Regions from separate parts of the Neobacillus oceani genome, predicted to be linked through region 1. Evidence: riboswitches for the same ligand, from Rfam matches in the RefSeq annotation. Region 1 holds a riboswitch; each other region holds the start of a gene.

The links. Region 1 has a riboswitch for S-adenosylmethionine ahead of V1499_RS10050 (methionine ABC transporter ATP-binding protein). Riboswitches for the same ligand answer to the same signal wherever they lie in the genome.
Region 2: it holds a riboswitch for S-adenosylmethionine, as region 1 does, so the genes downstream of both, V1499_RS07410 (O-acetylhomoserine aminocarboxypropyltransferase/cysteine synthase family protein) here and V1499_RS10050 (methionine ABC transporter ATP-binding protein) in region 1, are expected to answer to the same signal.
Region 3: it holds a riboswitch for S-adenosylmethionine, as region 1 does, so the genes downstream of both, V1499_RS17725 (methionine ABC transporter ATP-binding protein) here and V1499_RS10050 (methionine ABC transporter ATP-binding protein) in region 1, are expected to answer to the same signal.
Region 4: it holds a riboswitch for S-adenosylmethionine, as region 1 does, so the genes downstream of both, fbpA (Fur-regulated basic protein FbpA) here and V1499_RS10050 (methionine ABC transporter ATP-binding protein) in region 1, are expected to answer to the same signal.

Annotation. Positions count from the first base shown of each region.
Region 1 covers NZ_CP143543.1:2,025,851-2,033,735, reverse strand. Annotated here, with positions in the region: gene V1499_RS10070 (DUF6843 domain-containing protein) at 1-582, opposite strand, end outside; gene V1499_RS10065 (hypothetical protein) at 1,164-1,553, opposite strand; gene V1499_RS10060 (DUF3885 domain-containing protein) at 1,653-2,570, opposite strand; gene V1499_RS10055 (hypothetical protein) at 2,631-3,104, opposite strand; SAM riboswitch class I at 3,480-3,586, shown strand; gene V1499_RS10050 (methionine ABC transporter ATP-binding protein) at 3,681-4,691, shown strand; gene V1499_RS10045 (methionine ABC transporter permease) at 4,684-5,346, shown strand; gene V1499_RS10040 (MetQ/NlpA family ABC transporter substrate-binding protein) at 5,409-6,248, shown strand; gene V1499_RS10035 (iron-containing alcohol dehydrogenase family protein) at 6,385-7,458, shown strand; gene V1499_RS10030 (GMC family oxidoreductase) at 7,816-7,885, shown strand, end outside.
Region 2 covers NZ_CP143543.1:1,457,409-1,465,293, forward strand. Annotated here, with positions in the region: gene V1499_RS07400 (homoserine dehydrogenase) at 1-797, opposite strand, end outside; gene metX (homoserine O-acetyltransferase MetX) at 817-1,893, opposite strand; partial or broken gene V1499_RS07410 (O-acetylhomoserine aminocarboxypropyltransferase/cysteine synthase family protein) at 1,902-3,215, opposite strand; SAM riboswitch class I at 3,317-3,425, opposite strand; gene V1499_RS07415 (hypothetical protein) at 3,693-3,899, shown strand; gene V1499_RS07420 (LacI family DNA-binding transcriptional regulator) at 4,282-5,286, shown strand; gene V1499_RS07425 (ABC transporter substrate-binding protein) at 5,448-6,689, shown strand; gene V1499_RS07430 (carbohydrate ABC transporter permease) at 6,755-7,618, shown strand; gene V1499_RS07435 (carbohydrate ABC transporter permease) at 7,615-7,885, shown strand, end outside.
Region 3 covers NZ_CP143543.1:3,484,537-3,492,421, forward strand. Annotated here, with positions in the region: gene V1499_RS17715 (NERD domain-containing protein kinase family protein) at 1-1,306, opposite strand, end outside; gene V1499_RS17720 (hypothetical protein) at 1,643-1,876, opposite strand; SAM riboswitch class I at 2,392-2,489, shown strand; SAM riboswitch class I at 2,570-2,674, shown strand; gene V1499_RS17725 (methionine ABC transporter ATP-binding protein) at 2,841-3,875, shown strand; gene V1499_RS17730 (methionine ABC transporter permease) at 3,865-4,515, shown strand; gene V1499_RS17735 (MetQ/NlpA family ABC transporter substrate-binding protein) at 4,533-5,366, shown strand; gene V1499_RS17740 (M20 family metallopeptidase) at 5,453-6,667, shown strand; gene V1499_RS17745 (alpha/beta fold hydrolase) at 7,057-7,839, shown strand.
Region 4 covers NZ_CP143543.1:840,904-848,788, forward strand. Annotated here, with positions in the region: gene V1499_RS04165 (hypothetical protein) at 1-560, opposite strand, end outside; gene V1499_RS04170 (membrane-spanning protein) at 574-1,140, opposite strand; gene V1499_RS04175 (NRDE family protein) at 1,261-2,022, shown strand; gene V1499_RS04180 (PH domain-containing protein) at 2,040-2,417, shown strand; gene V1499_RS04185 (DUF3951 domain-containing protein) at 2,443-2,646, shown strand; gene V1499_RS04190 (class I SAM-dependent methyltransferase) at 2,646-3,272, shown strand; gene V1499_RS04195 (hypothetical protein) at 3,304-4,032, shown strand; gene V1499_RS04200 (iron-sulfur cluster assembly accessory protein) at 4,066-4,365, shown strand; SAM riboswitch class I at 4,457-4,559, shown strand; SAM riboswitch class I at 4,772-4,871, shown strand; gene fbpA (Fur-regulated basic protein FbpA) at 4,952-5,119, shown strand; gene V1499_RS04210 (hypothetical protein) at 5,143-5,424, opposite strand; gene V1499_RS04215 (ArsB/NhaD family transporter) at 5,437-6,717, opposite strand; gene V1499_RS04220 (putative bifunctional diguanylate cyclase/phosphodiesterase) at 7,077-7,885, shown strand, end outside.

The sequences.
Region 1 (7,885 bases):
TGAAAATCCGCCAGTACCGAATAAGCTGACACATTTATTGCTAATAGGAGTTCGTTTCCCTTTTTCATCTACATAAAAATATTTATCCGTTACAGTGCCATAGTCCATATCAGGTTTCGATGTTAAAAAATAACCTTTTTCATTAATTACATGGACTTCATAACCATCCTCAGTTTTAACCCTCGGTGCTCCCTTTAAATTATAGAAAGCGTAAACGTCTCCTTCAAACCCTTGCGGTATCAGGTAAATATCGTTGGTTTCATTGTTATTGTCAAATAAAAAAAGAGTTAGCGCCGTGATAGAAGCTGCTATAAATATACTTAAAACAACCTTAAAGGCCTTATAAATATTTGACAAACGGTGTATCTTTTCCATTAGTACATAGATCAAAAAAGCTATTATACTCGTCAAGAGCAAAAACGGCGTAATGTACATAAATGCAAAGATGAAACTTTCCCCAATTGATGAATAGTAAACATCAGGTTCTCTCTTTGATAGTGGGGTGAAGTTTTTTAACGAACCAAAGAGTGAAATTATTAATGATAAAATGATGGTTCCAAAAATAACTTTCAATAACCTCATTAGTATTGCTCCTTTTCCATGAGGATTTAACCTTCCAGAAAACCTCTCTCACGCAATAGATCTTTAAGATGTAACACATACACTGCTTTATTATCACTTACAAAAAGCATCTCAGGCCCACGGCAGCTAAGAAGATAAGTTGTCAGCAAATTATCTGTTTCATTGGCGAGTGAAAGTGTCGTTACCTTAGTCAAACGATTCCCAGGCCCCATTTTATAAAGAGTATATTGATTCCGGTCTTCATAGCCGCCTCGAAATAAAAAATACCCATTATAGAGGATAAAGCTATCCGAACCGCTAACATCCGGTCGGTAATACTCTAATTTTCCATAATGGTATCTTCCAAGGTCGAACTCCGTGTAAAAATAAAACCATACATCCTCTTCCGTGGCAACATTAAGCGGATAGCAGTCGCTGATGAAGTGCGGGTCGTCATTTGGATATGTATAGACTTCCTTTCCTTCCGAATCCCATGCCCTTAACCCAAACGCTCCAATCGGGTTATCCCAGCCATAATTCCCAAAAACGCCTTCATCAAAATACGAAGTCCAGATTTTATTTTCGCGAGTAACATATAAATCCTAGATGCCATCGCCAAGCAAAAACTCGCGAATGAGGTTGCCATCCATATCAAATACTTTCGCGTTACGGTCATAATCGCCATTTTCATATAATTCAGCCCTCGCGCATACCAGGAGAATGTGATTCTCGTCGATTAATTGGATGAAATGGTAATTCCAACTTTGATTTGGAAGTTCAACCTCTTGCCTGTAACCGTTTCCTAATATAATCACCTTGTAATTGTGGCTGGTTTCGGTTTGCACAGGCGGGAACATCCCATCAATTCTTTCAGGGACTTCATTCACCCCAAGGATGCAAATTTCTCCCCTTGGGCCCAAAGATGCGGACGCGACGGTATATCCATTAAACTCATTTTTTAAATTTGCTACGGGATTCAGTTTGAAATTCATCTTTCATTCACCTCTCGTTTTGAAAAAAATACGGAAACTTCGGCCCGAGGCCAAACGGCAATACCCCTAACTTTTCATGCACCCAGACGTCCAGAATAATTAAAAAGCCCTTTTCGCTGACCAGCCGTTATACTTACCTTTATATTTCTTGGCGTACAAAGACATAAGTTCTGACTGATAATCAATCAGTGCCAAAGCCTCAGTTTTTATGGCCTTAACAACAATGTTATCAAAATGATCCTCATCAACTTCAATTGGAAACCCTGTTTGCCTCATTTCATTGACACACTGTTCTGCAGCTTCTTTTGGAATTTCCAGCTTGTGAGTGATGACGCATGTATTTGTAAAAAATAAATTGATTTTCGTTTCTTTTGCCTTCTGTTCATTCATCTTAAGTCTATATTCCAATTCATTGGAGGTTTCAGAGTAACCACATAATCCTTCTTGGAATATGTGGTCAATTTGTATCCGATTATAGTCCAAAATCCACTTCCTGAATTTATGGTAAATAGGCAGCAGGGTTTCTTTCTCCAGACTATAAACATCGCAGCCGCGGTCATCATACATGTGCAACACTGTTTTCCTAGTCAAATTAAGGAGATAAATATTTCCGTTAATCGTTGGTTTCCTGCCAAAATCCTTATTTGCAATCGCTTGAAAAAGATATCCCCAACGCAAGTCCCCTTTTTCTACCCTTAAACTATATCGAGTGGTTTTTCTTTCTAACTCCTCTTCATCATGCTCATAAGGGACGGTTTCAACTTTCAACCGTTTTACTAAATTGGTATTTTTAATGAAACGATGGATTCCAGGCAGGTCGTATCCTCTGTAATCAATGTGTTGATTAACTGTTGCGATTAGCAGGACCGTATCTTTCTCGTAAAAAAGGGAATGAAAAATCGAGGATACCCGATGATGGATTTCATTAAAGTAATCCTTGCTTTTTAATTCATCAAGCCCTAGTTCAAAACGAATCCAATAGTTTGCTTCTTTCATCAACTGGTCGAACAGCTCCATTTTTTAGCTCCTTTTATTCTATAATACGGCCAAAAAGGATATATTCACTATCATACCGTTTTACTGTATTTCCACCACAAAAGCATACGAAGCCTCGCCGTTTTTCCATTTTGAAAAAACTTCAAAGATGTATTCACCTTTATCGGCAGGGGTAACAAATTGATTTCGAGTTAGTTCATATTTATTCTCTCTTCCACCTTCTGTCCATTCATATACCTCTATTTGCGGGTCGCCTTCATTTAAGATCTTTACGTGTTGATTCGGTTCTAATTTGATTGCCTCTAAACTTGAGGCCATTTGAAAAGGGGATGCGTAATCTGTCATTTCAACCCTGGTTTGCCCTGATTTCAACCTGGTTTCCCATCTATAGCCCCCTCGTTTTAGTTCGTACTCTTTTCCATTAGCCTCAATAAATGCTCCCATTCTGAAAAATTCAGCCTCTATCGCCCTGTCTCCTTCGTTGCCATTCGTACAGCCTGCCATGAAAAATATCGAATAAGCAAATATCAAAAATGTTAACGTTTTAATTTTCAAAACAACCCCCCCTTTCTCAATTAGACGGTTTTTAACATAAAAAGTAAACAAAAAGCGAATATGCCCCACATCAACTAACGATATACGAAAGTCTAAATGGATTCTTCCCCCAAAAGTTTGCCTGGTTCGGAGCCTTTAAGGTAAGTCTCTTCAAGGGGTCTGCCTCATTTCAAACTGCCCTTGGCTAAAGGCCAGTTTTTCCGAAAATTCTACATCTGTGCAATCTAGAAGCTAATAACTCTTTTAAAAAATATTTTTCGATAATTCCCTTAATTAGCAACATTGTAAGCGTTAACAAGAAAATTCTGTGGAAATTGGCTGTTGACAGCCTTTTTTCCAGGGATTAAGATAAGTATTGTTAATTTCATACATAAACACTTATCAAGAGAGACCGAGGGATCAGGCCCTATGACGTCCGGCAACCCCCAAGTTTGGGTACGGTGCCACTTCCTGCAGAATGGATTCATTCTGGAAGATAAGTCGTTAACAAAATTGTTTACGATGCCTCTTTCTGAATGAAAGAGGCTTTTTGTTATGGAAAAATAATGTTTTAGGAACGATCCAGGAGGGATATCCATGATCGCAATCGATAAAGTTGTAAAAATATATAAAACGAAAAAGGGAACGGTTACAGGGGTCGACAATGTTTCGCTTCAGATTAAAAAAGGTGAAATCTTCGGGATAGTCGGTTACAGCGGTGCAGGAAAAAGCTCATTGATCCGCTGCCTCAACCTGCTTGAGAAACCGACCTCGGGCGAGATTACCATCGATGGGCTCAAGCTTACCTCCCTTTCGGATAAAAAGCTGCGTGAAGCGAGGCAGAAAATCGGGATGATTTTTCAGCACTTTTATCTCGTTTCCTCAAAGACGGTTTTCGAGAATATTGCGTTCGCGCTTAAAGCGGCTGGAAAGAATAAATCCCAGATTGAAAAACGGGTAACCGAGCTGCTCGAGCTTGTCGGGCTCACCGATAAACGGGATGTCTATCCGGCCCAGCTGAGCGGCGGGCAAAAGCAGCGGGTTGGGATTGCAAGGGCCCTCGCAAACGACCCGAATGTCCTTCTGTGCGATGAAGCGACATCCGCATTGGACCCGAGTACGACGAAGTCCATTCTTTCTCTTTTAAAAAAAATCAATCGGGAGCTTGGCCTTACCATTGTGCTTATCACCCATGAAATGGATGTTGTAAAGGAAATCTGTGACCGGATTGCGGTTATGCAGGACGGAAAAATCATCGAAGAAGGCCAGGTTTACGATGTTTTCGCCAATCCAAAGCAGCTGCTGACAAAGGCTTTCATTAACAGCGTTCTTCATTTTGAGCTACCGGAACATCTTTTGGCAAGGCGTGAGGGCACTGTCATAAAAATCACCTTTAAGGGCAACGCGGCCGAGGAAGCGATTGTATCGGATGTACTTCAGCAATTCAGGGTGAAAGGCAATATCCTTCATGGAAAAATCGAGTATATTCAATCGGTTCCCCTAGGAATTTTCATTATGGAACTGACTGGTGAAAAAACAGAAATTGATAAAGCCATTTCCTATCTCATCGACAGGACCAATAACGTGGAGGTGATTGCACATGGTTGAAACAATCCAACTAATGCTCCCTGACCTGAATAAGGCATTTTTCCAGACTCTCCAAATGGTCCTTATTTCACTGGGCGTGGCACTTGTCGTTGGCCTGCCGCTCGGAGTGCTGCTGTTTATTTCGGACAAAGGATTATTCCTTGAAAACAGGCCGATTAAATCGATTCTTGGCTTTTTGGTCAATATGATCCGTTCCATTCCGTTCATCATTTTGCTTGTCGGCCTTTTGCCGCTGACAAAATTGATTACAGGAACAACAATCGGTCCGATTGCCGCCAGTGTCTCCCTTTCGGTTGCCGCCATTCCGTTCTTTGCGAGATTGGTAGAAACCTCCCTGAGGGAAATTGATAAGGGAATTATCGAGGCGGCTGTTGCGGTTGGCGCGACTCCGTGGATGATTATCAAGGATGTCCTCCTCCCAGAGGCTCGGCCCGGGATAATCCAAGGCGTCACGCTGACAACCATTTCCTTGATTGGCTTTTCGGCGATGGCCGGCATTGTTGGCGGCGGCGGGATTGGAGACCTTGCCATCCGCTTTGGCTATTACCGCTACGATAACACCGTCATGCTCGTTACGATCGTGGTCTTGATTTGCCTGGTCCAGATTATCCAGCTATCTGGCGATGCGATCAGCCGGAAAGTCGACAGACGTTAACCTGCTTTTGCAAAAGCACTTTGCTTTTCAAAATAAATTAAAACAACAAAGGAGATTCCAAAATGAAAAAAGTTTTGTTTGCCCTTATTCTCGTACTAAGCCTCGGTGTCATGGCTGCCTGTGGCAATTCCGGCCAATCCGCCTCCAAAGGCGGGGAAAAAGCCGAGAAGAAAGACATTAAAATCGGTGCTACCGCTGGCCCATACAGCGATATGGTGACAAAAGCGATCAAGCCTGTCCTTGAAAAGAATGGCTACAAAGTTGAAGTAGTTGAATTCAGCGACTACGTCCAGCCAAACCTTGCCCTTGGAAATGGCGATATCGATGCAAACCTGTTCCAGCACAAAATCTATATGGAAAACTTCGCGAAACAAAACAACCTGGAGCTTTCTGAACTCGTCATCGTTCCGACTGCCCCAATGGGAATTTTCTCTACGAAATTCAAATCAATCGATGAAGTCGCGGAAGGCAGCACGGTTTCCCTGCCAAACGACCCGACAAACCTAGCAAGGGCGCTGGGTGTGCTTGAAGACGCCAATCTCATTACAATTGACTCTTCAATCGATCCACTAACAGCGTCAGAAAAGGATGTTAAGGATAACCCAAAGAAGCTTAAGTTCACTCCGATCGAGGCAGCCCAGCTTCCACGCTCTGTTGAAAGCGTAGACCTTGCCCTTGTACCAGGCAACTTCGCCCTTGCAGCAAAAATGAACCTGCTCGATGCACTTCAGCTGGAAGATATGCCGGATGATTACCGCAACCGCGTCGTTGTCAATACGAAAGACCTTGATTCTCAGCTTGCAAAAGACCTGAAGGCCGCAGTTGAATCAGAAGAATTCGAAAAGACAATCGACAGCGACTTCCAGGGGTTCGGCAAGCCTGAATGGATGAAAAACCGCTAAGAGGATTGCTGGCGCTGCGCTGTAACCGTTGCGTTGCCTGAAACGGAACATTTTTAACAACTTTTTTTTGAAAAATAATCATTTTAAGAAGCCAGCACCGTTATGGGCTGGCTTCATTTATAAGGAGATGAGCAGCATGAAACTTGAAGTCCGGGGCGCACCAAATTATTATGCGTGTGAGTCCGGGATTCTAGATACCCTCCCCGATATCCTTGCCAACCATGGACTAAGAAAGCCCCTTTTGTTGACAGGAAAAAACTCATGGAACGCGGCAAAATCTCTTTTTCCAAAAGGAATCGTTGCGCGGCATGAAACGTATTGCGGGGAATGTTCTATTGAAGAAATCGAACGGATTGGCGGGCTCATTAAAAATAAAGGCCTTGATGCAATCATCGCAATTGGCGGCGGGAAAGTACTTGACCTCGCAAAGGCGGCCGGAAACCTTGTTTCGGTTCCATTCTTATTAATTCCAACTCTTGCGGCAACGTGTGCAGCCTGGACACCGCTAAGCGTAATTTATGACAATGACGGCCGATTCCTTTACTATTCCATTTTCAAAGGAAGTGCCCTAGCCGTTCTTGTCGAGCCAGCAATCCTGGCCACCTCCCCTCCCGCTTATCTTCGTGCAGGAATCGGGGACACACTCGCAAAATGGTATGAAGCGGACGCATTGCTCAGGCAGGTTGAAAATTGGACCGTGCCAATGCAAATTGCGAGAGAAGCAGCCCTCCTATGCAAAACGAATTTACTTGCTTTCGGCCAGCAGGCGCTTGAAGCCGCGGCAACGGCAACGATTACCCCGGAACTTGTAAAGGTCTGTGAAACGATCATTATGGCAGGCGGAATGGTTGGAGGTTTTGGCGACCGGTTCGGAAGGATTGCCGGGGCCCATTCCATCCATAATGCCCTCACCCATTTGCCGGAATCCCATCAGCACCTTCACGGGGATAAAGTCGCTTACGGAATCCTTGTCCAGCTAATGCTCGAGGACAGGAAAGAAGAAGTTTTGGAGTTACTTCCCTTTTACAAAAAAACCGGCCTGCCATACAGCCTAAAAAGCCTTGGCATCCTTTCCACCGAAAGCGCAGCCAAAGTCATAGCGGCCAATGCGCTTGCTTCAAACGAATCGATTCATTTCATGGACATCCCATTGACTCAAGAAATCCTAGCGAATTCAATACTGGAGCTTGAAATGATGTTACAAGAATAATCTTTGGGCACCTTCCATTACTGGGAGGTGCTTTATTTATCGCTTTACGAAGTCCTATTGAAGAGCGTTGCCTATATCTATATTTGAGAGAGCAAAGTGTCTCAATCCCCCATTAAATTAAGCTGTTCAGTATCAAGAGTTGTACATATAAAAAACTTTTGCACGAAGACTCGGCAATTAATACAGAATAAAAGTAATAACAATTCTGAAATTCTACTCATAAACTGATTATTAAAGTAAAAGGAGGCCTATATTTATCTTTAAAAAAATTAATACTTATAAATAATTATTAGCGGGCAAGAACTTGTCCGGAATAATTTTGCGTTTGCAGTATCTCCTTTTGAAAGGAATGATTTGATGTCAAGAACAAAACCATTCGACTATATCGTAATTGGTGCCGGAACAGCAGGAGGCGTAATTGCAAAAA
Region 2 (7,885 bases), 570 kb from region 1:
AGAACAGGTTTAACGGAGCAGCTAAGGCCCCGTACCCCTTTTTCTAGCGAGATCACATGCTTTACGCGGAGCCCCCATTCGGAAAATAAGCCGATTTCGGAGTGGGAGACCGCTGAGATACCTCTCCTCTTTACTGATTGCCATTCGGGTTGTTCCCCAAACGCGATTTGGCTTAACACCATCGCTTTATAAAAAGCGTCGTATCCTTCGATATCATTGGTAGGGTCTGCTTCGGCATATCCTTTCTCTTGGGCTGCTTGAAGTGCCTCCTGGAATGCTACGCCATCCTCGCGCATTTTGGTCAAAATATAATTCGAGGTGCCGTTAACAATTCCATCAATCCGCTCGATTTTGTTTACATTCAATAGGGTCCTCAGCGTTTGGATTGCCGGTATTCCTCCGGCGACAGTCGCTTCATATCCGCATGCAACACCATGTCGGGAAGCATGTTCCAACAGCTCATTTCCGTGGTAAGCAAACATTTCCTTATTCGCCGTAATGATGTGGCAGCCTCTTTCGATTGATTTTTTCAAGTACGAAAAGCCCGGTTCCCGGCCTACGATTGCTTCAATGACTACATCAAGGTTAGGCAGGTTTAAAATGTCTTCGAAATTTGAGGTAAGAAGGATGTCATCTTCTGGGAGAGTGTGTTTTTCAACGTTTCTCACCAGTATGCCTACTACCTTTACATTTTTCCCAAGGAGTGCCTTTAGCCTTGATTGATGGGATTTGATTGTTTCGTATACTCCTTTGCCGACTGTGCCAAAGCCCAATAAGGCCACATGGATGTCCGCCACTTGATCTCCTCCTCAACTATTACAGGGCAGCCTGAAGGATTCCTGCCCATTTTGAAAACTCGGCAAGGAATCCATCATGCCCAAATTCAGTGCTCACTTCTACATAATCCGCTTCTTTCCCTGCCTCCTCGAGGGCTTCCGCGATTTCTTTCACCTTTTCGGGAGGATACAGTAAATCGCCTGTAAAGCCTAACAGCAGGGTTTTCGCCGTGATCTGCCCGATTGCCTTTTTCCAACCCTGCCTGCCTCTGCCGATATCATGGGAGTCCATCGCCTCGAGCAAATACAAATAGCTATTGGCGTCGAATCGGGCAGAAAGCTTTTGACCCTGGTATTTCAAATAGGATTCTACCTGAAACGTATCCGCGTTCTTAAGCTCTCTGTTGAATCTTTGATTGAACAGCGCGCCAGTCCGGTAGGTGACCATCCCGACCATTCTCGCGATTTCCAGCCCCGAAATCTTGTGGCCATCTGAATAAGAGCCGCCATTCCAGGCCGGGTCCCGCTTGATGGCATTCCTGCCGATTGAGTTAAAAGCAATTCCGTAATCGCTGAGGTAGGGGGTGACTGCCATTGGAATGATCAGCTCCGCGAAATTGGGGTAGGCGGTTGCCAATTCAAGCACCTGCATCCCGCCAAGCGACCCTCCGATTGCAGCTTTGATTTTGTCGATGCCAAGTTTCCGGAGCGCCAAAACTTGTGAATCGACAATGTCCCGTATCGTTATTTTCGGAAAATCATACTGGTAAGGCTTTTTTGTCAAAGGGTTCAGGCTGGTAGGGCCGGTTGATCCAGAACAGCCTCCGAGTACATTGAACGTAATGACTTCGTATTGGCTCGTATCCACATACATTCCCGGGCCGATTAGGCCATGCCACCATCCGGGCTGTTCTTCCGTGCCGACTGTATACTGGTTGCCTGTTAGGGCATGGCAGACCAAGATGGCGGGGCCGCCTTTTTTCCCGGCCTTCTCAAAGGCGAGTTCGGCATCGGGGAGCACCACGCCCGATTCAAGCCGAATGTCTCCAATGTAAATCTTTCCATATTCCGGCGATAGCGCCAAATCGAACCTTATTGATAAACCCTCGGCTTTCATTGCTGTAGCTGTTCCTCAGGCTTAGCTGAAATACCGGTCGCTTTAAAGAAAGCCTGGTCCAAGTCATCCTTCAAATCCTTAAGTGATTCAAGCCCCACAGAAAGCCTGATCAGTTCTTCGGTAGTACCGCTTTTTGCAAGGTCTTCTTGACTCAATTGCTGATGTGTGGTGGACGCAGGATGGATGATTAGTGATTTTGCATCGCCGACATTCGCCACATGCGACCACAATTTGATGTTGTCGATCACTTTTTTACCCGCATCACGGCCGCCTTTGATGCCAAAAACAATAATCGATCCAAAACCGCCGCCAAGGTATTTTTTCGCAAGCTCATGGCTTGGGTGATTCTCCAGGCCAGGGTAGGAGACCCATTCAACAGCTGGATGGTCTTTCAAGTAGTTTGCAATTTCGAGCGCGTTTTCACTATGCTTTTGAATTCTCAAGTGCAGTGTCTCAAGTCCCTGCAGCAAGAGGAAAGCACTATGCGGGCTTAACGATGAACCCAAGTCCCTTAACAGCTGCACGCGAAGTTTAATGATGAATGCCAGCGCGCCTACATCCTGGGCAAAACGAAGGCCATTATAGCTTGCATCCGGCTCGGTAAAGCCAGGGAACCTCTCATTATTCCAATCAAACCGGCCTGCATCAACAACAAGGCCTCCAATTGTTGTTCCGTGCCCTCCGATCCATTTGGTCGCCGAATGGACAACAATGTCCGCACCCCATTCAATCGGCCTGCAGGCGTATGGGGAAGCAAAGGTGTTGTCAATGATGAGCGGAACGCCATTTTCATGGGCGATTTTTGCTACAGCTTCAACATCGAAAACATTCAGGCTTGGGTTGCCAATGATTTCGCCAAAGACCGCCTTTGTTTTTGGCGTGATGGCCTCGCGGAAGTTTTCTGGATTGGTCGAGTCAACAAAGCGGACTTTAATGCCGAACTTCGGAAGCGTCACGGCAAATAGGTTGTATGTGCCGCCGTATAAGTTTTCCGCGGCGACGATTTCGTCGCCAGCCTCCGCGATGTTCATGATGGTCAAGGCAATCGCAGCCATTCCGGAAGAAACAGCAAGAGCTGCCGCGCCGCCTTCAAGAAGGGCAATTCTTTTTTCCAAAACATCTGTTGTCGGGTTCATGATCCGGGAGTAAATATTTCCTGACTCGGCAAGCGAGAAGAGGTTTTGGGCATGATCCGTACTGTCAAATACATAAGAAGTCGTCTGGTAAATAGGGACGGCGCGGGATCCTGTTACGGGATCAGGGGTTTGCCCGCCGTGCAATAAAAGTGTTTCAAGGCCTAAGTTTTCATTTTGATTTGTCATTGTGTCTTTCCCTCCAATTTGTAGTTCCAATGTAATTCGGGCAGTTAATGGATTCTTTTTAAAACAAAAAACCCCTCTCCATAAGAAGAGGGGGGTTCCTCCTCTTATCTTCCAGGCAAAAACGCCTGCAGGAATTAGCACCTTTTCAAGCTTTCGCCTGAAGGTTGCCGGACTTCATAGGGCCTGACCCTCCGTCACTCTGGATAAGAGATTTCATATATAGTTTTTTGATAAGTTTTAACCGCCGGGTGTTATAGAGGATTATAAGTGAAGACAAGAACAAAAGTCAACCGAAAATTCGAAATGTTTTCGTTTTTCATTTTTTTGTAAATGGGTTATAGGCGTTCCCATATAGGATTTGAATTTCAAATGTACAGCGTGAAATTGTAAAATTTACTTTGCTTTTTTGAAGAGGAGGTTCTCAGTTTTGGGCGAAGGATATAGTATAATTGTCGGAGAGAAGGAGGTGATAGGGAAATGGAAGAACGGCTGGAAAGAATGGAAACGATGTTGGGCCAATTGGTTGGCATGGTCGGCAATGTGATTGCAGAGCAACTGAAAATGCGGCAGGAATCAAACGGTTTGCGTCAGGATTTTGAATCCGAAAAACAGAAGAACGCAGAACGCCACGAAGAAATACTCGGCAAGTTTAAGGCAATGGAACTGGACCGGGATTTCATCTAGGAAAAAACCGCCCGCAATGAGCGGGAGATTGAAGTCCTCAAAAGAAGGCTCGGTTAATCTCTCCAACACGATTCCCTCAGAAAATCCCCAATTACTTATTCAACTAAATAGAAAAAGGTGCGAAACCTTGTCCACAATAGGATGGTGTTTCGGACCTTTTTAAATCCAGAGGCAGCCGCTTGATACATCCTAACTATGTTTACCAGCAAAAAAATTATCGTCTTAATAAACTACCTTGAATGACGAGACATTTTCGGTTGTTTTTGTCAAAATCAGGGTGATGCCAGTCGCTTGAAAGGGTTTTCAGAGTGTGATACATTCATTACGTAAACGTTTTCGTTTTAGAAGGCAGTACGGATAAAGAAGGTGGGAAATGGCGGGTATGGCTTCTACAATAAAAGATGTCGCGAAGAAGGCAAATGTGTCAATCGCAACAGTTTCAAGGATTTTGAATGGCCAGCCTGGTTATTCAGAGAAGACGAAACAAAAAGTTCTTCAAGTGATTGAGGAACTTGGATATCAACCGAATGCTGTTGCAAGAGGCTTAATCAATAAGAAAACTCATACAATTGGTGTGTTGTTTCCATCCTTGTGGGGTTCGCTGGTGACAGATTGGTTAAGCGGAATTGAAAAGGCGGCAAGTGAGCAAGGTTCGAGTGTCATTGTATGCCACACGGAATCCAATGGTGAGAAGACGATAAAGTACCTCCAGCTTCTAGGAGAAAAGCGCGTGGACGGAATTATTTTCGTAAGTGAAGTATTAAAGAAAGAATACTTTCAAGTAATTAGAAAAATGAATGTTCCACTTGTCCTTCTATCTACTAAATCTGATTCATTACCCGTTCCCTATGTAAAGGTTGATGATTTTCAGGCAGCTTATTCTGCAACGGAGTATCTAATCCATAAAGGGCATAGAAGCATTGGTATGATCAGCGGTAACAGTGAAGATATCATAGCGGGTAAGCCAAGGATTGATGGATTTATTCAAGCCATGAAGGACAATGAAATTCCTCTTGATGGGAATAATATTGTCAAAACAAGAGGCTTTGGATTTAATGAAGGGAAGACCGGCCTTCGGGAACTATTAAGCCAAAAACCAGATACCACTGCCATTTTTGCTGCAAGTGATGAAATTGCGATTGGGGCTATTTCGACAGCCACTCTTCTTGGAAAAAAGGTTCCGGAAGATATATCCATTATCGGGTACGATAATATCAATCTTGCAAGCATGTCAGTTCCACCGCTGACAACTATCCACCAACCATTCATTGAGATGGGCGAGATTGCCGGGAAGATGCTGCTGAACATGATGGGAACTGACAAAGTTCCTGAGAGCAAAATTATCGAACATACGGTTATTGAACGAAACAGCGTAAAGGAAATATAATTCCATTCCTTTACTTGCCGTTTTACGTAAACGTTTACTTTTGTTTTGAGTATTTACGTGAACGTTTACTTGTTTTTTAGATTAAGATAGAGTTCTTAGAATCAATTTTTTTATTTATTTACGTAAACGTTTACTCAGTATCTTTCTAAGGGGGAATTCCTATGTTAAAGAAAAAAATTGCAATGGGTTTTATGAGTGTTGCCCTTGGCGCAGCCATTTTGGCAGGCTGTTCTTCTGGTGATGGAGCAAGTGGGGATGGGAAGGTTACGCTTCAGCTATTCTCGAATAAATCGGAAAACATAAACACCTATAAAGGGCTTATCAAAGAATTCGAGGAGCAAAATCCGGATATTAAAATTAAGCTCGATACCCCTCCAGAGGCTGAAACGGTCCTCAAAACCCGTCTAACGAAAAATGATCTTCCTGACTTGATGGCAATCGGAGGGAACGCAACTTATGGAGAATTGGCAAGGGCTGGGGTCCTGCATGACTTCTCTGATTCCGAAATGCTCAAAACTGTGCAGCCTTCCTATGTGGATATGATCGGAAGATTGGTTGGCCCGGATACAGAAGGAACCTTTGGATTGCCATATGCGACGAATGCAAATGCGGTCATCTATAACAAGGAAAAGGTCGATGCGCTTGGCATTGAAGTACCAAAAACATGGGATGAATTTGTTGCGGCATTGGAAAAAGCAAAGCAAGCTGGCGAAATTCCAATTTACTTTACATTAAAAGATGCCTGGACTGGGATGATTGCTTGGAATTCACTGGGCGCTAATATTGCCGGCGAAGACTTTGCAGAGAAGAAAAATAAAGGCGAAGCGAGTTTCGTAGAAAGCTATGATGAAGCTGCGGACAAAATGCTGACACTCACGAGCTTTGGGCACAAAGATAACATGGGAGTTGGGTACGGTGACGGCAACAATGCGTTTGCAGGCGGAAAAGGGGTCTTCTACCTGCAAGGTAACTGGGCTATCCCTGAAATTAAAAAAGCAAACCCGGATATTCAGCTTGGCGTATTCGCGATGCCTGTTACAAACGACCCGGCCCAAAATAAACTCGTATCTGGCGTCGACGTTGTCCTGACAATGAATAAAGACACTAAGCACAAAGAAGAGACGACTAAATTCCTTGAATTCATGATGGATAAAGAAACGGCGAAAAAGTACACGGACGAACAGAAAGCATTCTCTGCCATCCAGGATGTTTTCCAGGAAGACCCGGTATTTGAAGGGATTAAAGAAAACTTTGAAACGGGCGCTCTTACTAGCTTCCCTGACCACTATTACCCTGCAGGAATGGGAGCGGACGGCTACCTGCAAGAATATGTAGCGAAAAAGGACAAGCAAAAGTTCTTGAAAAAACTGGATGCTGAATGGGAAAAGGTCCAAAATCGTTGATTGGAAAGACAGGGCATCGGTTGTTTTGATGCCCTGTCCCTTCTATAAAAGGGGGAACTACCTTAATGAAGAAAAGTAACTTTTACTTGTTGGTTGCTGTCCCGGCATTCGCCCTTTTCTTTATTTTTCATACTTATCCTGCTTTACAGGGGATATTTTATAGTTTTACAGATTGGAAGGGTTACGGAGACTGGAACTTCGTGGGAATCAAAAACTATATAAATGTCTTGAAGGATGACCGGGCAGGGCATGCCTATTTGTTTACGTTTAAATTCGCAATTGTAACGACGATTCTAGTAAATATCATTAGCTTGTTGGTTGCGATGGGATTGAACTCGAAGATTAAATTCCAAAAAACATTAAGAGCCGTATATTTTCTGCCCTATATTTTAAGCATCCTGATTGTGGGATTTATCTTCAACTTTATATTCGCCCATATGCTTCCACAAGTCGGCGAGACCCTTGGCTGGGGTTGGCTTGCGAAGAATATATTGGGGGACCCGGACCTTGCCTGGCTTGGTATCGTTTTGGTTGCCGTCTGGCAGTCGGTAGCGTTCAGCACGATTCTATACTTGGCAGGACTCGTTACGATTTCCGAGGATTTGTACGAAGCTGCCAGCATTGACGGCGCCGGAGCTTGGAGGAAGTTCTGGAGTATCACTTTCCCAATGATTGCCCCATTTTTCACCATTAATATGGTTTTGGCAATGAAAGGGTTTCTTCAAGTATTTGACCAAATCGTCGCACTTACTGGAGGAGGCCCGGGAAGAGCGACAGAATCGATTGCGCTCCTCATTTATCGGGGAGGATTTGAAGGCGGGGAGTTCGCTTATCAATCAGCCAATGCTGTATTGTACTTCATCGTCATTGTTGCCATATCGGTCTTCCAACTGAGAGTTTTGAACAAAAGGGAGGCTAGGTATGAATGACTCAAAATAGGACTAACTGGACCGTCACGATTCTACTAATCTTAGGCTCATTACTGATTCTTTTTCCATTGTATCTTACCATTACTATTGCGTTTAAAACGCCGCCAGAAATGGCGGGGAACTTGTTGGGACTTCCAAAATCCTGGTCGTTCGATAATTTTACCCGGGCTATTGAGATGACTAATTTTTTCAACGCATTAAAAAATAGTGTAATTGTCTCTGTGGTTGTCACTTTTTTCACCGTGCTTACAAACTCTCTGGTTGCTT
Region 3 (7,885 bases), 1.5 Mb from region 1:
TGAGGCTTTCCACTCCAAAGGCAAATTCATCGGAGACACCTGGAACGATCTTGTCGAGCGTATCATGCTTCAAATCTATGTCGGATTTATACGGATACTTGCCTGCCAGGAATTCATAGGCGATGATGCCAAACGAATAATAGTCGGTATGGAAATCGATATCCGCCTTGCGCTCCTCAACATTCGTTTCCGGTGCTGCGTATGCATTTTTTTCATCAAAGGGAATTCCCGCACCGACGGTTGGCTCGCCCAAAATGCGTGAGTAATCGAAATTGATGATTTTCAGTTTTTGGTCATCCGTATAGAGGATGTTCCTTGGTGTTAAATCACGGTGGAAAACCCCTTGGCTGTGGATGGAACGGAGCGCTTTGAATAATTCCTTCAGCAGTGCCATTTTCTCATCGAGCGGCCGTGCTTTTTTTATCAGAGAAAAAAATGAGGTATGGCCGACCCACTGGGTTGTTGAGCAGATGTAATCGCCATACGTGAATGGACTTGCATGATAGTAAAGGACATAAGGGTTGTCCTTTAGCTTTGCCCGGACCTTCGTATCCCGTTTTGTAATCGTTAAAAACAGCTCCTGGTCTTCCTTCAGGAGCGCTGGATTGATTTCATGGACCTTAAGGAAATACTTTTGGTCAAATTCGTCAACGGCTTCATACACATGGTAATTGGATTGTTCAAACAGCAGCCGCTTCGTCACATAGCCGCCGACATCAATATTGATCGATTGCCCGGTAAACTTCACCTCGCGGATGCCAAACGACTCATACACGATCGTGATCTCATTCGGGGTCAATTCCACCTGGCCTTCCATCCACACTTTTGAAATTGTATCCATATGGTGGATCACTTCATTCGTCCCGCCCTGGTCTATTTCGTATGCCAGTTCGTTTCTTGGGCTTGTAAATAATATAACGGGACGGACCGACACCCGTTTTCCCAAGCGCCTTTGCGCCTTCCGATTGACATACGAATGGAGGGTTCGCGACTGCGATGCGGCCTGGATGATCGGATTATCGATCGTCTTCTGTTCACCTGTAATGGTCCTTGTCACAAGCTTTGTGCTCATATTGCTGATCGGGGTAACAATCGTTCCCCGATACGATTTCATTTCTATGTTAAAAATCCCTTTCGGACAAATCATGATGACATCCATTTCCTGGTCCTTTATGTATCCATCCTTTGGCACAAGGGCGCCGACAATGATAATATGGTTTTCCCGCGGCAGCTTTTTCTTTAACTCCTGGATGGCCCGTTTCTCATTCTCTTTTGGAACTCCGGCAAATACAACTTTGGATTCCACTCTCATCCCCCCAATCAACGAACTAGTATTTCTTTGATTCCACTCTCATTCTCACTAACTAGTATTTCCTATTTCGACAATAACTAGCAAATTTCCTTTATTTTCTTAAAAATCAGAAGGCTTTTTAATAAGGGGAATTGGCTTGAGGGGGGAATAAACCCAACCGTTCCCAATTATATTGTGGCGAAAAAAAAGCGATACTCTCATTAGAGCATCGCAATATTCAGCTAAAATATATCCACTTTAATTACAACTTTGTCGAATCTACTTTTGGATTAACATTAGTTTTCGGAAGGTTTTTGTACCTTAAATCAAACCAATTTATTAGGGGCTCCTTTAGATTTTTCGTTCATTACCCCTTTTGAAGTTTCCGGTTATTTTCGCCATTATTAATTGTTCTTGCGTTGTATTTTCAGCTGCGTTGATTTTCTTTAGAAATTTCTCTGCTTCTGTTCCTTTCAAGACTTTTACCTGACTGCCGTAATAATCCAAAAAGACTGTATTATCTTTTGTCACTCGGAAATTAAACGGTTCGTCATCTAAACGATTTCTTTTATCGATGTTATCCATTTTTCTTTATCATCCTTGTCCAATAGTAAGTTATTTTGATTTTCTAAAAAGAAGTGGTTTTTACTTAAAAACGTCTAAATAGAAAAAAGTGCAAAAAGCAAAATCGCCACCTGACCACTAGCGTTCGGGCTCTATTAGTGCCCGAAGGAGCGGCTAAACATTGGCGGTCGGGCGTTAAATCCTCTTTTAATGCCCGAAGGACCGGCTGACCACTGCTGTTCGGGCTCTAAGTCTACGTTTAGTCCGGAAGAATACCAGGAGGGTAATGCCTAACTTATTTAAGAACATGAGACGTTACTTTTTTCTGCTTTGCTGTCAAAGTAAAGCCTACACCCGCGAAACGCTAAAAACAACCCCGGGGCCCCTTTTAAAACGAGTAAAAAGTTTTTCCGGTATTGGACTATGTCTTTGAAAAGGTATTGCAGAAAAATGAATTTTTTTAAAAAGTGTTTGACTTTTTTGTTTTTAAGGGTTAGAGTAGGACACAGGAAATTTCGAAAAGCGAATATGTTACCTTCTTATCAAGAGAGGTTGAGGGACTGGCCCTATGACACCTCGGCAGCGGACTTTTTGTCTATGCCAATTCCAGCAAGCGATGCTTGATAGATGAGAAGAGGCGAACTTGATTAATTCTGTCCTCTTCTGTTTGAAGGGGGCTTTTTATTTTCCTAAATACATCACCCTATACGATCATTCTTATCGAGAGAGGTTGAGGGACTGGCCCTACGACGCCTCGGCAGCGGACTCCGTTTGGAGCTCTGTGCCAATTCCAGCAAGCGGGAGCTTGGGAGATAAGAAGAGACCTTGTTTGCCTATGCGCAAGTGTGCCCTCTTCTATTTCCATGGAAGAGGGCTTTTTCATTTTCGGAAAACGGGGTGCGTGGGAAGACTGGGTGGGAAGTCCGCTTGGTGCGTGGGCGCAAAGCATTTTTTCCCCAAAAATAAAGGACAAGGAGGCAGGCAGATGATTGAGTTTCAGCAGGTACGGAAGGTTTACGGCGAGGGCGGCGGGAATCAGGTTGCCGCGCTTGACGGAATTGATTTGAAGGTGAATACGGGGGAGATTTTCGGGGTGATTGGCTTCAGCGGTGCGGGTAAGAGTTCGCTGATCCGCTGTGTGAATTTGCTTGAGCGGCCGACTTCGGGGAAGGTGATTGTTGATGGGAACGACCTTACTTCGCTTTCGGCAAAAGAAGTGCGGGAGGTCAAACGGAATATCGGGATGGTCTTCCAGCATTTCAATCTCCTTAATTCGAAGACGGTGTTTGCGAATGTGGCGATGCCGCTTGTACTCGCGAATACGCCGAGTAATAAGATTAGGGAACGGGTTTATGAGCTGCTTGAGTTTGTTGGGCTTGCGGATAAGGCGGACAGTTATCCGGACCAGCTTTCCGGCGGGCAGAAGCAGCGGATTGGGATTGCGCGCGCTTTGGCGACGCAGCCGTCGATCCTGCTTTGCGACGAGGCGACTTCAGCACTTGATCCGCAGACGACGAGCTCGATCCTTCAGCTTTTGAAAAAAATAAACAAAGAGTATAACATCACGATCCTGATTATCACGCACGAGATGTCGGTCATCAGGGAAATTTGCGACCGTGTGGCGGTTATCGAGGCAGGAAAAATCATCGAACAGGGTTCCGTATTTGATGTGTTCTCGGCGCCAAAGACGGAGACAGCAAGGAATTTTGTGAGCTCGGTCATGAATGATCGCATTCCGGATTCAGTCAAGAAGCTGATTGAGCAAAACGCCGGGCTGCAAAAAGTGTACCGAATAAACTTTGTCGGCGAGTCGGCTGGCCAGCCGCTCCTGTCCCAGCTTTCGAAAAAGTTCGACCTTGATGTGAATGTGCTGTTTGGGAATATTACAGAGCTGCAGGGGACGCCGTTCGGCAACCTGATTGTCGAGTTCCAGGGAAGCGAGAAGGAAATCATCCGCGCCCTCAACTATATTCATCAGCAGAATGTCAACATAAAGGAAGTGAAAGCACATGCTAGTTAATTCGGACCAAATCATAGAGGCACTCATCGAAACGTTGCAGATGGTGGGATTTTCGCTTGTATTCTCGGCCTTACTTGGCATCCCGCTTGGAATCGCGCTCGTTGTAACAAGAAAAGGGCATTTGCTTGAGAATGGACCCGTCTTTAATGTTCTAAATGGCACGATCAACGTTTTGCGTTCGATTCCATTCATCATTTTGCTAGTTGCTATCATTCCAATTACAAGATTCATTGTCGGTACGTCAATCGGAACGGCTGCAGCGATTGTACCGCTCGTTTTCTACGCCGGTCCATATATTGCAAGGCTGGTAGAAAATTCGCTTCTTGAAGTCGACCCAGGCGTCATTGAAGCGGCGCAGGCAATGGGTGCTACGCCATGGCAAATCGTGTTCAGGTTTATTTTGCCGGAAGCATTAAGCTCCCTTATCCTTGCCTTCACGATTGCGACAATCGGTCTGATCGGAGCCTCGGCAATGGCGGGCGCGATTGGCGGCGGAGGCCTTGGCGACCTGGCCATTACATATGGCTACCAGCGGTTTGATACGAAAACAATGCTGATTACAGTAGGAATTTTGATTGTTATGGTCCAAGGCCTACAGTCAGCAGGAAATTTAGCAGCAAAGAAAATCAGAAGACGATAATCAGGAGGAATTCACCAATGAAAAAATTCGTATTAGCAATCCTTGTACTTGTACTAGCAGTGTTCACTGCGGCATGTTCAGATTCTTCATCCGCAAAGGGAGATAAAACGGTAAAAGTGAAACTTGGAGTAAGCGGCACGGATCACCGTGTATGGGATTTCGTGGCGGAAAAGGCGAAGAAGGAAGGCATCGAGGTTGAAATCGTCACGTTCTCGGATTATGTCCAGCCGAACCTGGCGCTTGCTGAAGGTGAGTTGGATGCGAACTCGTTCCAGACCGTTTCGTATTTCGATGCGTTCATCAAGGAACATAAGCTTGACCTTGTGCCAATCGCGACAACACAAATCGCTCCGATGGGGATTTATTCGAAAAAGTACAAAGATGTAAATGATATTCCAAAAGGCGGCAAAATTGCGCTTGCCAACGAAGCAACGAACATGGGACGGGGCCTTCTCCTTCTACAGGAAGCGGGATTGATCAAGCTTGAAGAAGGTTTTGACGGTATTGGCTCCCTTGATAAAATTGTTGAAAATCCAAAGAAACTTGAACTTGTTCCGATGGTTGCCGGGCAGACTCCTAGGGTTATGCCGGATGTGGCCGCTTCCATCATCAATAACGGGGTAGCCGTTGACGCAGGCCTGACACCAAGGGAAGATGCAATCTTCCTCGAAAGCGAAACAGCCACACCATATATCAACATCATCGCAGTCCGTGCAGAAGACAAAGACAACAAAACTTTGAAGCGTCTTGCAGAGCTTTACCAGCAGGACGACACGAAAGAATTCATAGAAAAAGAGTTTAAAGGCAACTCCATCCCAACCTTCGTCCCGCTTAGCAACATTGGGTGGTAAGTGACGGATTTCGCTAAAACGCGGACAGAGGGAAAGGCTCGCCCTTCCCCTCCCCCATATTTTAAAAAACAAAGGAGGAAGGCAAAATGGCAGCACCGGCACAATCCCTTACCGAATTGAAAAATGCAATTATTGAAAACATCGAGGAAAAGCGCGAACTATACATAGCGACTAGCCAGGCAATACATGCACGCCCGGAGATCGGCAACGAGGAGTTTTTCGCCTCCGCCCAGCATATCAAGCTTCTGGAGGACGAGGGCTTTGAAGTGGAAAAAGCGGTCGCTGGCCACGAAACCTCCTTTGTCGCCCGCAAAAAGTCGTTAAAGCCAGGGCCGTCGATTGCGTTCCTGGCCGAATACGACGCTTTGCCCGGGCTTGGCCACGCTTGCGGCCACAACATCATTGGAACTACAAGTGTCGCGGCGGCTATCGCCCTGAGCAAGGTGATCGAAGAAACGGGCGGGGAGGCGGTTGTGTTCGGTACTCCCGCCGAAGAAGGCGGCCCGAACGGTAGCGCGAAAGGCAGCTTTGTTAAGTACGGCCATGTCGAAGGCATCGATGCGGCGCTAATGATCCATCCATCAGGAGAAACGAGGCTCACCTCTTCTTCTCTGGCTGTCGACCCGCTGGATTTCGAGTTTTTTGGAAAACCCGCCCATGCCGCAGCGGCACCGCATGAAGGAATCAACGCGCTTGATGCTGTCATCCAGCTGTTCAATGGAATCAATGCCCTTCGCCAGCAGCTCACCGATGATGTCCGCATCCACGGCATTATCACCCACGGCGGCGAGGCGCCAAACATCATTCCCGAATACGCGAAAGCGCGCTTCTTTATCCGCGCCGCGACAAGGAGCGGCCTGAATGAAGTCACCCGCCGGGTAAAAGCTGTCGCGGAGGGCGCCGCGCTTGCAACTGGGGCAAGGCTGAATATCATCGCCTTCCAAAACGAAGTCGATAATCTTCTATTAAATAAGACATACGACGCAGTTTTCAAAGAAGTCATCGAGGAGCTTGGGGAAACAGTCGCTGAGGGCGACCGTCCTGGACTCGGATCAACCGACGCCGGCAATATCAGCCAAGTGGTACCGACAATCCATCCATATATTAAAATTGGTCCGGATGACCTCGTTGCCCACACTGTCCCATTCCGCGAGGCAGCCGCTTCGCCAAAAGGCGATGAAGCGTTGATCACGGGGGCCAAGGGGCTTGCCCTAACCGCATTGAGGCTTGTCACCGACGCGGAAGTGCTTGCTGCAATTAAGGAAGAGTTTGTTCAGAGGAAAGCGGCTGAAGCGAGATAGAATATTTAAAAAGCAGGGGAACTCTCCCCTGCTCTTTTTGGTGTTAATGGAGGAGGCCGGCTCTCTTCCGCCTCCTCCGAAAACTTGAATGAGCCGCAGAATTTGTCTGTCCCCACTTCGTCTTTTCTTATGGGCAAAATATAGTTATTTGATACTTGTCCGAACTCTTGGGATAATCAATGTAAGAACAAATATTTTGGGAGTTTGTCAAAGTGAGCAAAGCGTTTAGAACTTGTTAGAATATCGACGCAAAAAGAACAGGATTACCAAGGGGTTAAACGCTAAGTTGAACCTCCTTCCTCTTCTGGTGGGCGTTCATCAGTCTTTGTTCAACCAACGGATTAGGATATTTCTTTTGAACTATAAAAGATATGAAAAAGGTGAATGGTTTGAATTTAAGTTATCAAGAGTATGGGGATAAGAACGCTCCATTAATGGTGTTTTTACACGGAGGTGGAGTTAGTAGTTGGATGTGGGATAAACAAATTCAATACTTCAGCCACTTTCATTGCATCACAATAGATTTACCTGAACAAGGGGAAAGTAAAAATACCGAAAACTTTTCAATTCGATCAAGTGCTGAAAAAGTAAATGAATTGATCGAAAAAATAGCAGATGGCAAGAAGGTTATTGTTATTGGATTCTCTTTAGGTGCACAAGTAACCATTCAAATGTTAAGTATGAATCCGAATTTGATTCATTATGCAGTCATTAACAGTGCATTAGTTAGACCTAATTCATTTATTAGAAAAATGATAGGACCGTCTATAAAATTATTTTTTCCATTAGTTAAAAATAAATCCTTTTCAAAACTCCAAGCCAAGACACTTTATATTGATGATGAATACTTTGAAACCTATTACAAGGAAAGTTCTCAAATGAAATCTGATACTCTTGTTAGAATACTAGAGGAGAATATGTCATTTGAAATTCCTAGCGGTTTTAATAAAGCAGTTGGCAAGATATTAGTTACTGTTGGTGACAAGGAAAAAGCAGTAATGAAAAAATCAGCATTAGATATAGTTTCAAGTAATTCAAATTGTACCGGGATAATGATACCTAACGTTGGCCACGGGATATCATTCGTGAATCCTGATTTCTTTAACCAAATGGTAGAAAAGTGGATACAGGAAGGCTCGTTACCTGAAGAAGTGGTAGTGGTAAAAAAATAGAGGAAACCAGGTTTCGGTTTCTTCTATTTTTTTAAAAATATAAATG
Region 4 (7,885 bases), 1.2 Mb from region 1:
TTGATTTTAGTCCTCAACCCAGCCCAAATGGCGACAGCTAGGCCGCCGAGTGTATCGGAAATCAGGTCAATCATTGTATCCTTGTTGCCGCCTCCCTGCAAGTCCATCCCAAATAGCTGGTCTGAGCTGAATTCGTAGATTTCCCAGACGACGCCTCCGAACACGGCGAAGGTAAAGACGAATAAAAAGACGAACCACGGAGAGATTAGCCTTCCAGCATCCCGATGAATCATTCGTTCATAAAGCGCGACACCGGCAAAACCGAGAATCGCCCCGCTAATCGCATGGAGGAAAGTGTCCCACCAGCCAAGGCCGTACCATCCCTTTATCGATCCAAGGTATTGTGAGCCAAAGAGGAAGATAAGATAGGACAGGACGAGCGGGAGATTGAATTTCCATTTGATAAAAAAGCCCAGAATTAGCGGAACCGCGCCGCAGCCAATTCCTGCGGCGGCCACGGAAAACCTGAATGAATCTTTTTCGGCTTGGAAGCGGAAAGCAAGCCAGGCCATGAACAACATATAAATGAGACTGAAAATAATCACAAGCTTGCGGCCCATTCAACCGCCTCCTCTACAAATGTACCTTCCTCGCGGCGGCATAAATTCCCGCAAGAAAGCCTCCGCCAGTTCCGGCAAGCAAGTCATACATCGTGTCCTTGTTGCCGCCGAGCTGCATTGTATGGGTGAAAAACTGGTCCCCTGTAAATTCATATATTTCCCAAAGTACACTCGACGAAACTGCCAGCGAAAATATAAATAAGAAGAGGATTGGCCGTGATACGGCTTTCCTGGCACTTTCGGGAACCCACAGCTTATAGAGGGCAATACCAATTAAACCGACAAGGATTCCTTTATAGAAATGAATCGTTGAATCCCACCATTTATGCTTTAAGTAGAATGTCGCAATCGAACCGAGATAGGTCGTACAGAAAATGGCTATATAATAGCCGAAAATTAACGGAAGATTGAAAGGGTTTCTTTTGGCAAGGAGTAGAAGCAGCGGCAGGGCGCTTACGGCAATCCCTCCTAAGGCTACCTGCCATCTGGAGTCGTCCCCTTTTTTAAAATAATAAATAAACAAAATGGCCATGAATACGATAAAAAGGGAGCTTAGCCCGATGATCCATTTGCGTTTCATCCGTTTTCACCTCATGCAGGTCAGTATCGATTAGTATTGCCTAATCCGAGCAAAAACATGATACATTCCTTACCAAAATGGGATACTATTGGTGTAAGAGACTAGAAGGAGGCGAATCGGGTGTGCCTCATTGTATTTGCGTATAAAGTCCATCCGCGGTACAGGCTGGTTGTGGCGGCGAACCGGGATGAAAGCTATAAGAGGCCGACAGCCGCGGCGGATTTCTGGGAGGATGAGCCGAGAATCCTTGCTGGGCGGGATTTGGAAAAGATGGGGACCTGGATGGGGGTCAGCAAGGATGGCCGATTTGCCGCGCTGACGAATTACCGGGACCCTAAACAAATGAATGCCGTAGGAAAGCTGTCACGCGGGGAACTTGTGGCCGGGTTTTTAAGGGGCGGGATGGCATCAGCCGACTATATGGCCGGCCTTGTGTCAACAGGGAAGCTGTATCCTGGTTATAATTTGCTCGTGGACGACGGGAAAAGCCTTTACTATTTTTCCAATATGGAGGGGGTGGCGCGGGAAGTGAAGCCGGGGATCCATGGCGTCAGTAACCATCTTCTTAATACGCCGTGGCCAAAGGTTGTACGGGGGAAAAAAGGGCTTGGAGAGCTGCTTAAGCAGGATGCGGCCGACTTGGAGCAGGCGCTGTTCGACCTTTTGCGCCATGCGGAGCCAGCCCCGGATTTGGAGCTGCCGGATACAGGCATCGGGCTTGAATGGGAGCGGGTTCTCTCGCCGCTTTTTATTAAGAGTGAAGGATATGGCACTCGGTGTTCCACTGTTCTGTTAATGGGCGATGAAGAATTATCCTACACCGAAAGGGTTTATGATGGGGAAGAATTTGCCGAGAAAAGGTTTAAACTGCCTTTAAGTTAACAAAGGAGTGATTCGTGATGGGATTTTTGGATGGATTGATGGGCAATGCTTCGGAGGTGAGCCTTCCGGAGGTACAAAAGGAGTATGCGAAGGTTCTCGCGCCGGGTGAGTCAATCGAGAAAGCGTACCGGCTTGTCAGGGATATGTTTATTTTCACAAACAGGCGGCTCATTCTAGTTGATAAACAGGGGATTACCGGGAAAAAGACGGAGTATCATTCCATCCCCTACCGGAGTATCACCCATTTCAGCATTGAAACGGCGGGAAGTTTTGACCTGGATGCCGAGCTGAAGATCTGGGTTTCAGGCAGCCCTATGCCGCTGCAGAAGCAGTTCAACAAAAGCCTGAACATTTATGAACTCCAAAGCGTGCTAGCGGCGTATGTGCTTAAGTAAAAATTCAAATTAAGGGGGATGAATTATGAGCATTTTGCCTTCCTTGTTTTCAATTGGAATTGTTGTTCTTGTTGCGATTGCATTCTATAAGGTTCTTTTCAAAAAGAAAAGCATTACCCCATCATATACCCCGTTTGATGAAATTACCGGGCACTCGCCGACTGCTTTTCGTGAAAATGTGGAAATCATCATGGATGAGGGTTCAGGGGACAACAAGGGGAATGGGTAATGGGAAAATGGTTTCCGGCCTTGTACGATGCAGGGATGAAAGGTTTGGAGAATGGAACATTTAAAGAAATCAGGAAGGCTCTACTGGAGAAAGCGGAAGGAATCGTGATTGAAATCGGCTCAGGCTCGGGAATCAACTTCCCCCTTTACACAAAAGCGGAGAGGGTTGAAGCCATCGAGCCTGACCCCTTTATGATTGAAAGGGCCGCTCACCGGATTAACGAAGCGAAAGTACCTATTTCAGTCCAGCAGCAATCGGCGGAACGGCTTGAATTTCCTGACAATGCTTTCGATGCGGCTGTGGCAACGCTAGTGTTCTGCACAATTCCGGATCCGGAAATGGCGCTAAAGGAAATTAAAAGGGTTTTGAAACCGGGGGCGCCAATCTTGTTTTACGAGCATGTGAAAATGCCCCAGCCCTTGCTCGCAAACATGCAGGACCTCCTTAATCCGGTATGGCGAAGGATATGCGGTGGCTGCAACCTGAACCGGGACACGGTTTCAGAAATAAAGAAGGCTGGCATTCATATTGAAAAAACGAGAACGTATTACAAAGGCCTTTTTCTTGTAATTGAGTGCAGGAATATAGAGGAAATGTGTGAAAACACCGGCATTCGGGAATGGTAGAGGGAGACTTTTTTGCCAGGAGTGTTTTGGGATGTTCTTCTACTATATTCACATTGCCGTTGAGGTCGAGAAGCCCGGGATTACATACCTGGCTGGTTGGGAAGAATCGGATACTGAGCGATTTATGTTTGATAAGGCGGACAGGTTCCGCATTTTACGCCGGAAGGGTGAACCGGTTCTGCAGCTGGCTGAAGATGACCAAGGAAATTGGTACTTTATGACCTTTTTTACCTCGAAGAGTTTATCGGGCCTGAAATGGGCAAGACAAACAGCCAGGCCCGCATATGTGGAAGATGGGACAACCCTCCCGCTTGTCAGCCTGCTGGAGGATGAAGGGCTGCTGCCAGCGGATGAAGGGTTCGATAAGGCGTATGCCCATACAAGTATACTAGTGGATAACCTTCATGGCTTTTCGGCGGAAAAACAGGCCGGACTTGCGAATGCGGATGGCGAGGACGATCCAACGGTGGTCGGGAACATCCATTTTGTGAAGAATATTTTTAAAGGGAAAGAAACGCGGTACATCGCAGGAGTGGAAACGCGTTCGTTTGCGACTGTGACCGAAAATGAGCCGTATTTCAGGGAAATCCATCTTAAAACGAATGCATTCCTTTACCTTTTGTATTTCGTTTACTTTCAGGAATACAATCAACTGCCGTCCAAACAAATGGTTCCAAGGCTTCTAGGCAATTTATGGGCATCCAAACAAGCGTTGAACACGGGCTGGAATCCAACTTTGTTTGAAACTGAACAGCTATAAAAGCAAAATTTCTCGTAAAAGGAGCTGCCGAAAATGAAAGTGAAAATTAACCGCAATGCCGCAAAAGTACTAAAAGAGATGCTTAAAACTGCCGAAGAAGGCCAAATGTTCCGGGTCATCATCACACATATGCACGGAGACCATGCCCACTATGACCTAGTCCTTGATACGCCTAAGGAGCATGATGAAGTCGTTAAAACGGACAAGGATATCGACATCATCCTCGATTCACGCGAGGAATATTTAAATGGAGTCTGGATTCAGTATTTTTACGTCCCACGCGAGGAGTTTGTAATCACGAACCCTTCCAAAGGCGGCCACCATCATCATTAAGTACGGGCGAAAAGCACTTCTTTCGCCCTCAGGTTGAAAAAGGGGTTTGACTTTCCAACTGCAATACGCTAAAGTAAATGAAATTGTATATTTCTTATCGAGAGAGGTGGAGGGAACGGCCCTTTGAAGCCTCGGCAACAGGCCTTTACGTGTACTGTGCCAATTCCTGCGGGCAAGCGCCTGAAAGATAAGAAGAGAACGGATGCCGCCCTCTTTTTATCGAGAAGGGTTTTTTTTGTCTAGCTCCAGCGCCCAGCGCCTAGTGTACTTCGGTCCCCTCGCTACGATAAGTCAACATCGATTCGCCTAGGCTCATCGTGTTTCCTTTATCTCCATCGGGGCCCTCCAGTCCATACGGCGCTAAACGGGCGCTTGCGCTTTTCATAATACCCAAAACTGAATACCGTTCTTATCAAGAGAGGTGGAGGGAATGGCCCTTTGAAGCCTCGGCAGCAGGCCCAACGGCACTGTGCCAATTCCAGCAGGGAATCCCTGAGAGATAAGGAGAGCAACGCAAACAAACTAGCAACCTCTTCCTTATCGGGAGAGGTATTTTTATTAAAATTCAACGGAAAGGAGAAGAAAAGTGGCAAGAACATCAGAAATGATTGAGAAGAGGAAAGAAAAACTGATTGAAGAACTACTTTCAAGGAATGTATACAAAACATCGGATAAACAGCATCTATACGACGCGCCCCTACAAACCCTTGAACATGAATACATGCTTATATTAAAAAAAGAAGCCGGGCGCTAAAGATTGAAGCGCCCGGCTTTTTTTTACTTCCACATCAGTGATAAAAGCAATTTGTTTTTAAAAAGCTGGAGGAGAAATTCAGTATAGTATTCCTGCTTCAGGGAGACATTTACCACTTTATCCAGGCTCGTATGGAAATAAGCATCCGTTAGGTCGTCATTTCCGTAAAAATAGTCGCGGACGGTGTTAAAATTTTTTTCGAGGGCATGGTCCGCAAATTTCAGGGTGAATTCCAGGTCACTTTCACCTTGCATTTCAACGATTTCCAAACGGGTTCGATCGTATGTGTAAACCAAATCCATCACAGGTTTCCCCCTTTATTGTAAATACCGGAAATAAACATAGACCGTGCAAACGGCTATTGTCAGCAACATGAGCGGGAAGGCGACGATAAGGAATTTCACGAAGGAAATTGGATGTTTTTCCTTTGCGGCCATACCGGCGACAATGACGTTGGCACTCGCGCCGATCAAGGTTCCGTTCCCGCCGAGGCATGCGCCAAGAGCGAGGCTCCACCACAGCGGTTCCAGGTCGGTAATTCCCATCGCGCCCATGTCTTTGATCATCGGAATCATCGTGGCGACGAATGGAATATTGTCAATGAATGCGGATGCGATTGCGCTGACCCAAAGAATGAGCAACGATGTCGCGGTCACATCCCCGCCGGTAAACTCCATCGATTTTTCGGCGAGCATTGAAATAATCCCTGTTTCCATTAAGCCTCCGACAAGGACGAATAGACCGATAAAGAAAAAGATTGTCAGCCATTCGACTTTTTTCATTGACTCCTCAAGGTAATGTTCCCCAGTTATTAGTAGGAGGAGAAAGGCGCCCGCCAATGCGATTGTCGCGTTCTCGACTTGGATGAACTGGTGGACAAAAAAGCCCAAAATTGTTACCGCGAGAACAAATAGTGATTTCTTCAGCAATACAGTATCGGTGATTTCCGCTTTTTCATCAAGATTCATAATGCCGGCTTTCAGTTCTTCCGTAGTCTTTAGGGACTTTCGATAAAGGAAAGCGAGGATCGCAATATTCACAATCAATACGATAAACGAGATTGGAGCCAGGTTTACAATGAAAGCGGAAAAAGTCAGCTCCTTGACGGCGCTTCCTAACATTATGTTCGGCGGATCGCCAATGAGCGTTGCCGTGCCCCCGATATTCGAAGCGATAATTTGCGTAATCAAATAGGGCATCGGATTCACTTTCAGCTGCAGCGTAATACTGAAGGTAACTGGAACAATCAGTAAAACGGTCGTCACGTTATCGAGGAATGCAGAAGCCAGTGCGGTAATCAGCCCTAAAACAATGAGGAGCTTTAAAGGGTCACCTTTTACCTTCTTTGCAGACCAGATGGCCAAATAACGGAATAATCCGGTTTCAGCCGTGATTGCGACAATTAGCATCATCCCTGTCAACAGGCCCAGAGTGTTAAAGTCAATGTGTTGAAGTGCTGTTTCCTGATTGAGTATGCCGAGGAGAACCATCGTGATGCCCCCTGCCATCGCGATGATTGTCCTGTGGATTTTCTCGGTTACGATAAATGCATAGGCAACCAGGAAAATTCCAATGGCAAGCAATGCCTGATTTGTCAAAATCCCCATCTCCAGTGTCAAAATATTTATGAAAACTTTTGAATTTTTTAAAAAAGCTTTTCTAAAATTATATTGAAAGAATTTTAAAAACACAACTGCCAGTATTTTAGTGGAATTATAGTAATTCCCCCCTCGTGTAAAAATATGGAGTTATCTTACAAGCAAAACCACTAATCGACAACTTTATGAATTTTTGGGAAACAACGGGATTTGACAGCGACTGCCATTATAAAATATTGATATCGGACTATTGTGGTTATTTCATTTCTAAGGACAATGATAGACCAACTTTGTCTTACAATGGCAGTTCATTGGCCGGGAAGAAGCATCGGGGAACTTGAACTGGGAAGGATAGCGGGATGGAGACATTTGAGAAAATCAAGTCGGAATACCTGGAACTACTAAAGCGTGTGGAAGAACTGGAAGAAAAGGAGCAGGACCTTTCAAAAAAACTCCGGATTAGCGAATCTATGAAACTGAACATTCTCAATTCCCTTCCACTCAATATATTTTTGGAGGACAGGGAAGGACGGACTTTATTTGCGAATGCGGAGGTTCTAAGAGTCCACGGCATGGAACTGGATGAATTGGTTGGAAAGACGGTTTATGATTTTTTTCCGCGGCACATTGCAGAGATCAATAGAGCTAATGACCTTGAGGTTTGGCGACAGCGGAGGCTGATCGCCGAGGAAGTCCCTGCCGGATTCCAAGGAGAGGAAAGGGTCATGTATACCGGGAAAACAATTATCCAGACGGAAAATGAAGATTTTCTACTTGGATTCGGCTTGGATATAACCGATCGGGTAAAAATGGAACAGAAACTCAGGGAAAGCGAGGAAAAATTCAGGAACGTGGTCGACCAGGCGGCAGACTGTTTTTTTCTAATCGGGCTAAGCGGTGAATTAACAAATGTCAATGCGGCGGCCATAGAGCTGCTTGGCTATAGCCGGGATGAATTACTGTCCAAGAACGCCAGGCATGTTTTTGGAATTCTTCCCGATAAAATGAGTGAACTTCAGGACAATCCGGATAAAAAACGTTCCTGCCATTTCGAGGACAGAATGGCTGACAACAATGGGAGGGAAATTCCAGTCGACATCAACTTCCGTCTTATCCATATTGGCGGAAAGCAAATTTTCCTCGCGCTTTGCCGGGATATCCGGGACAG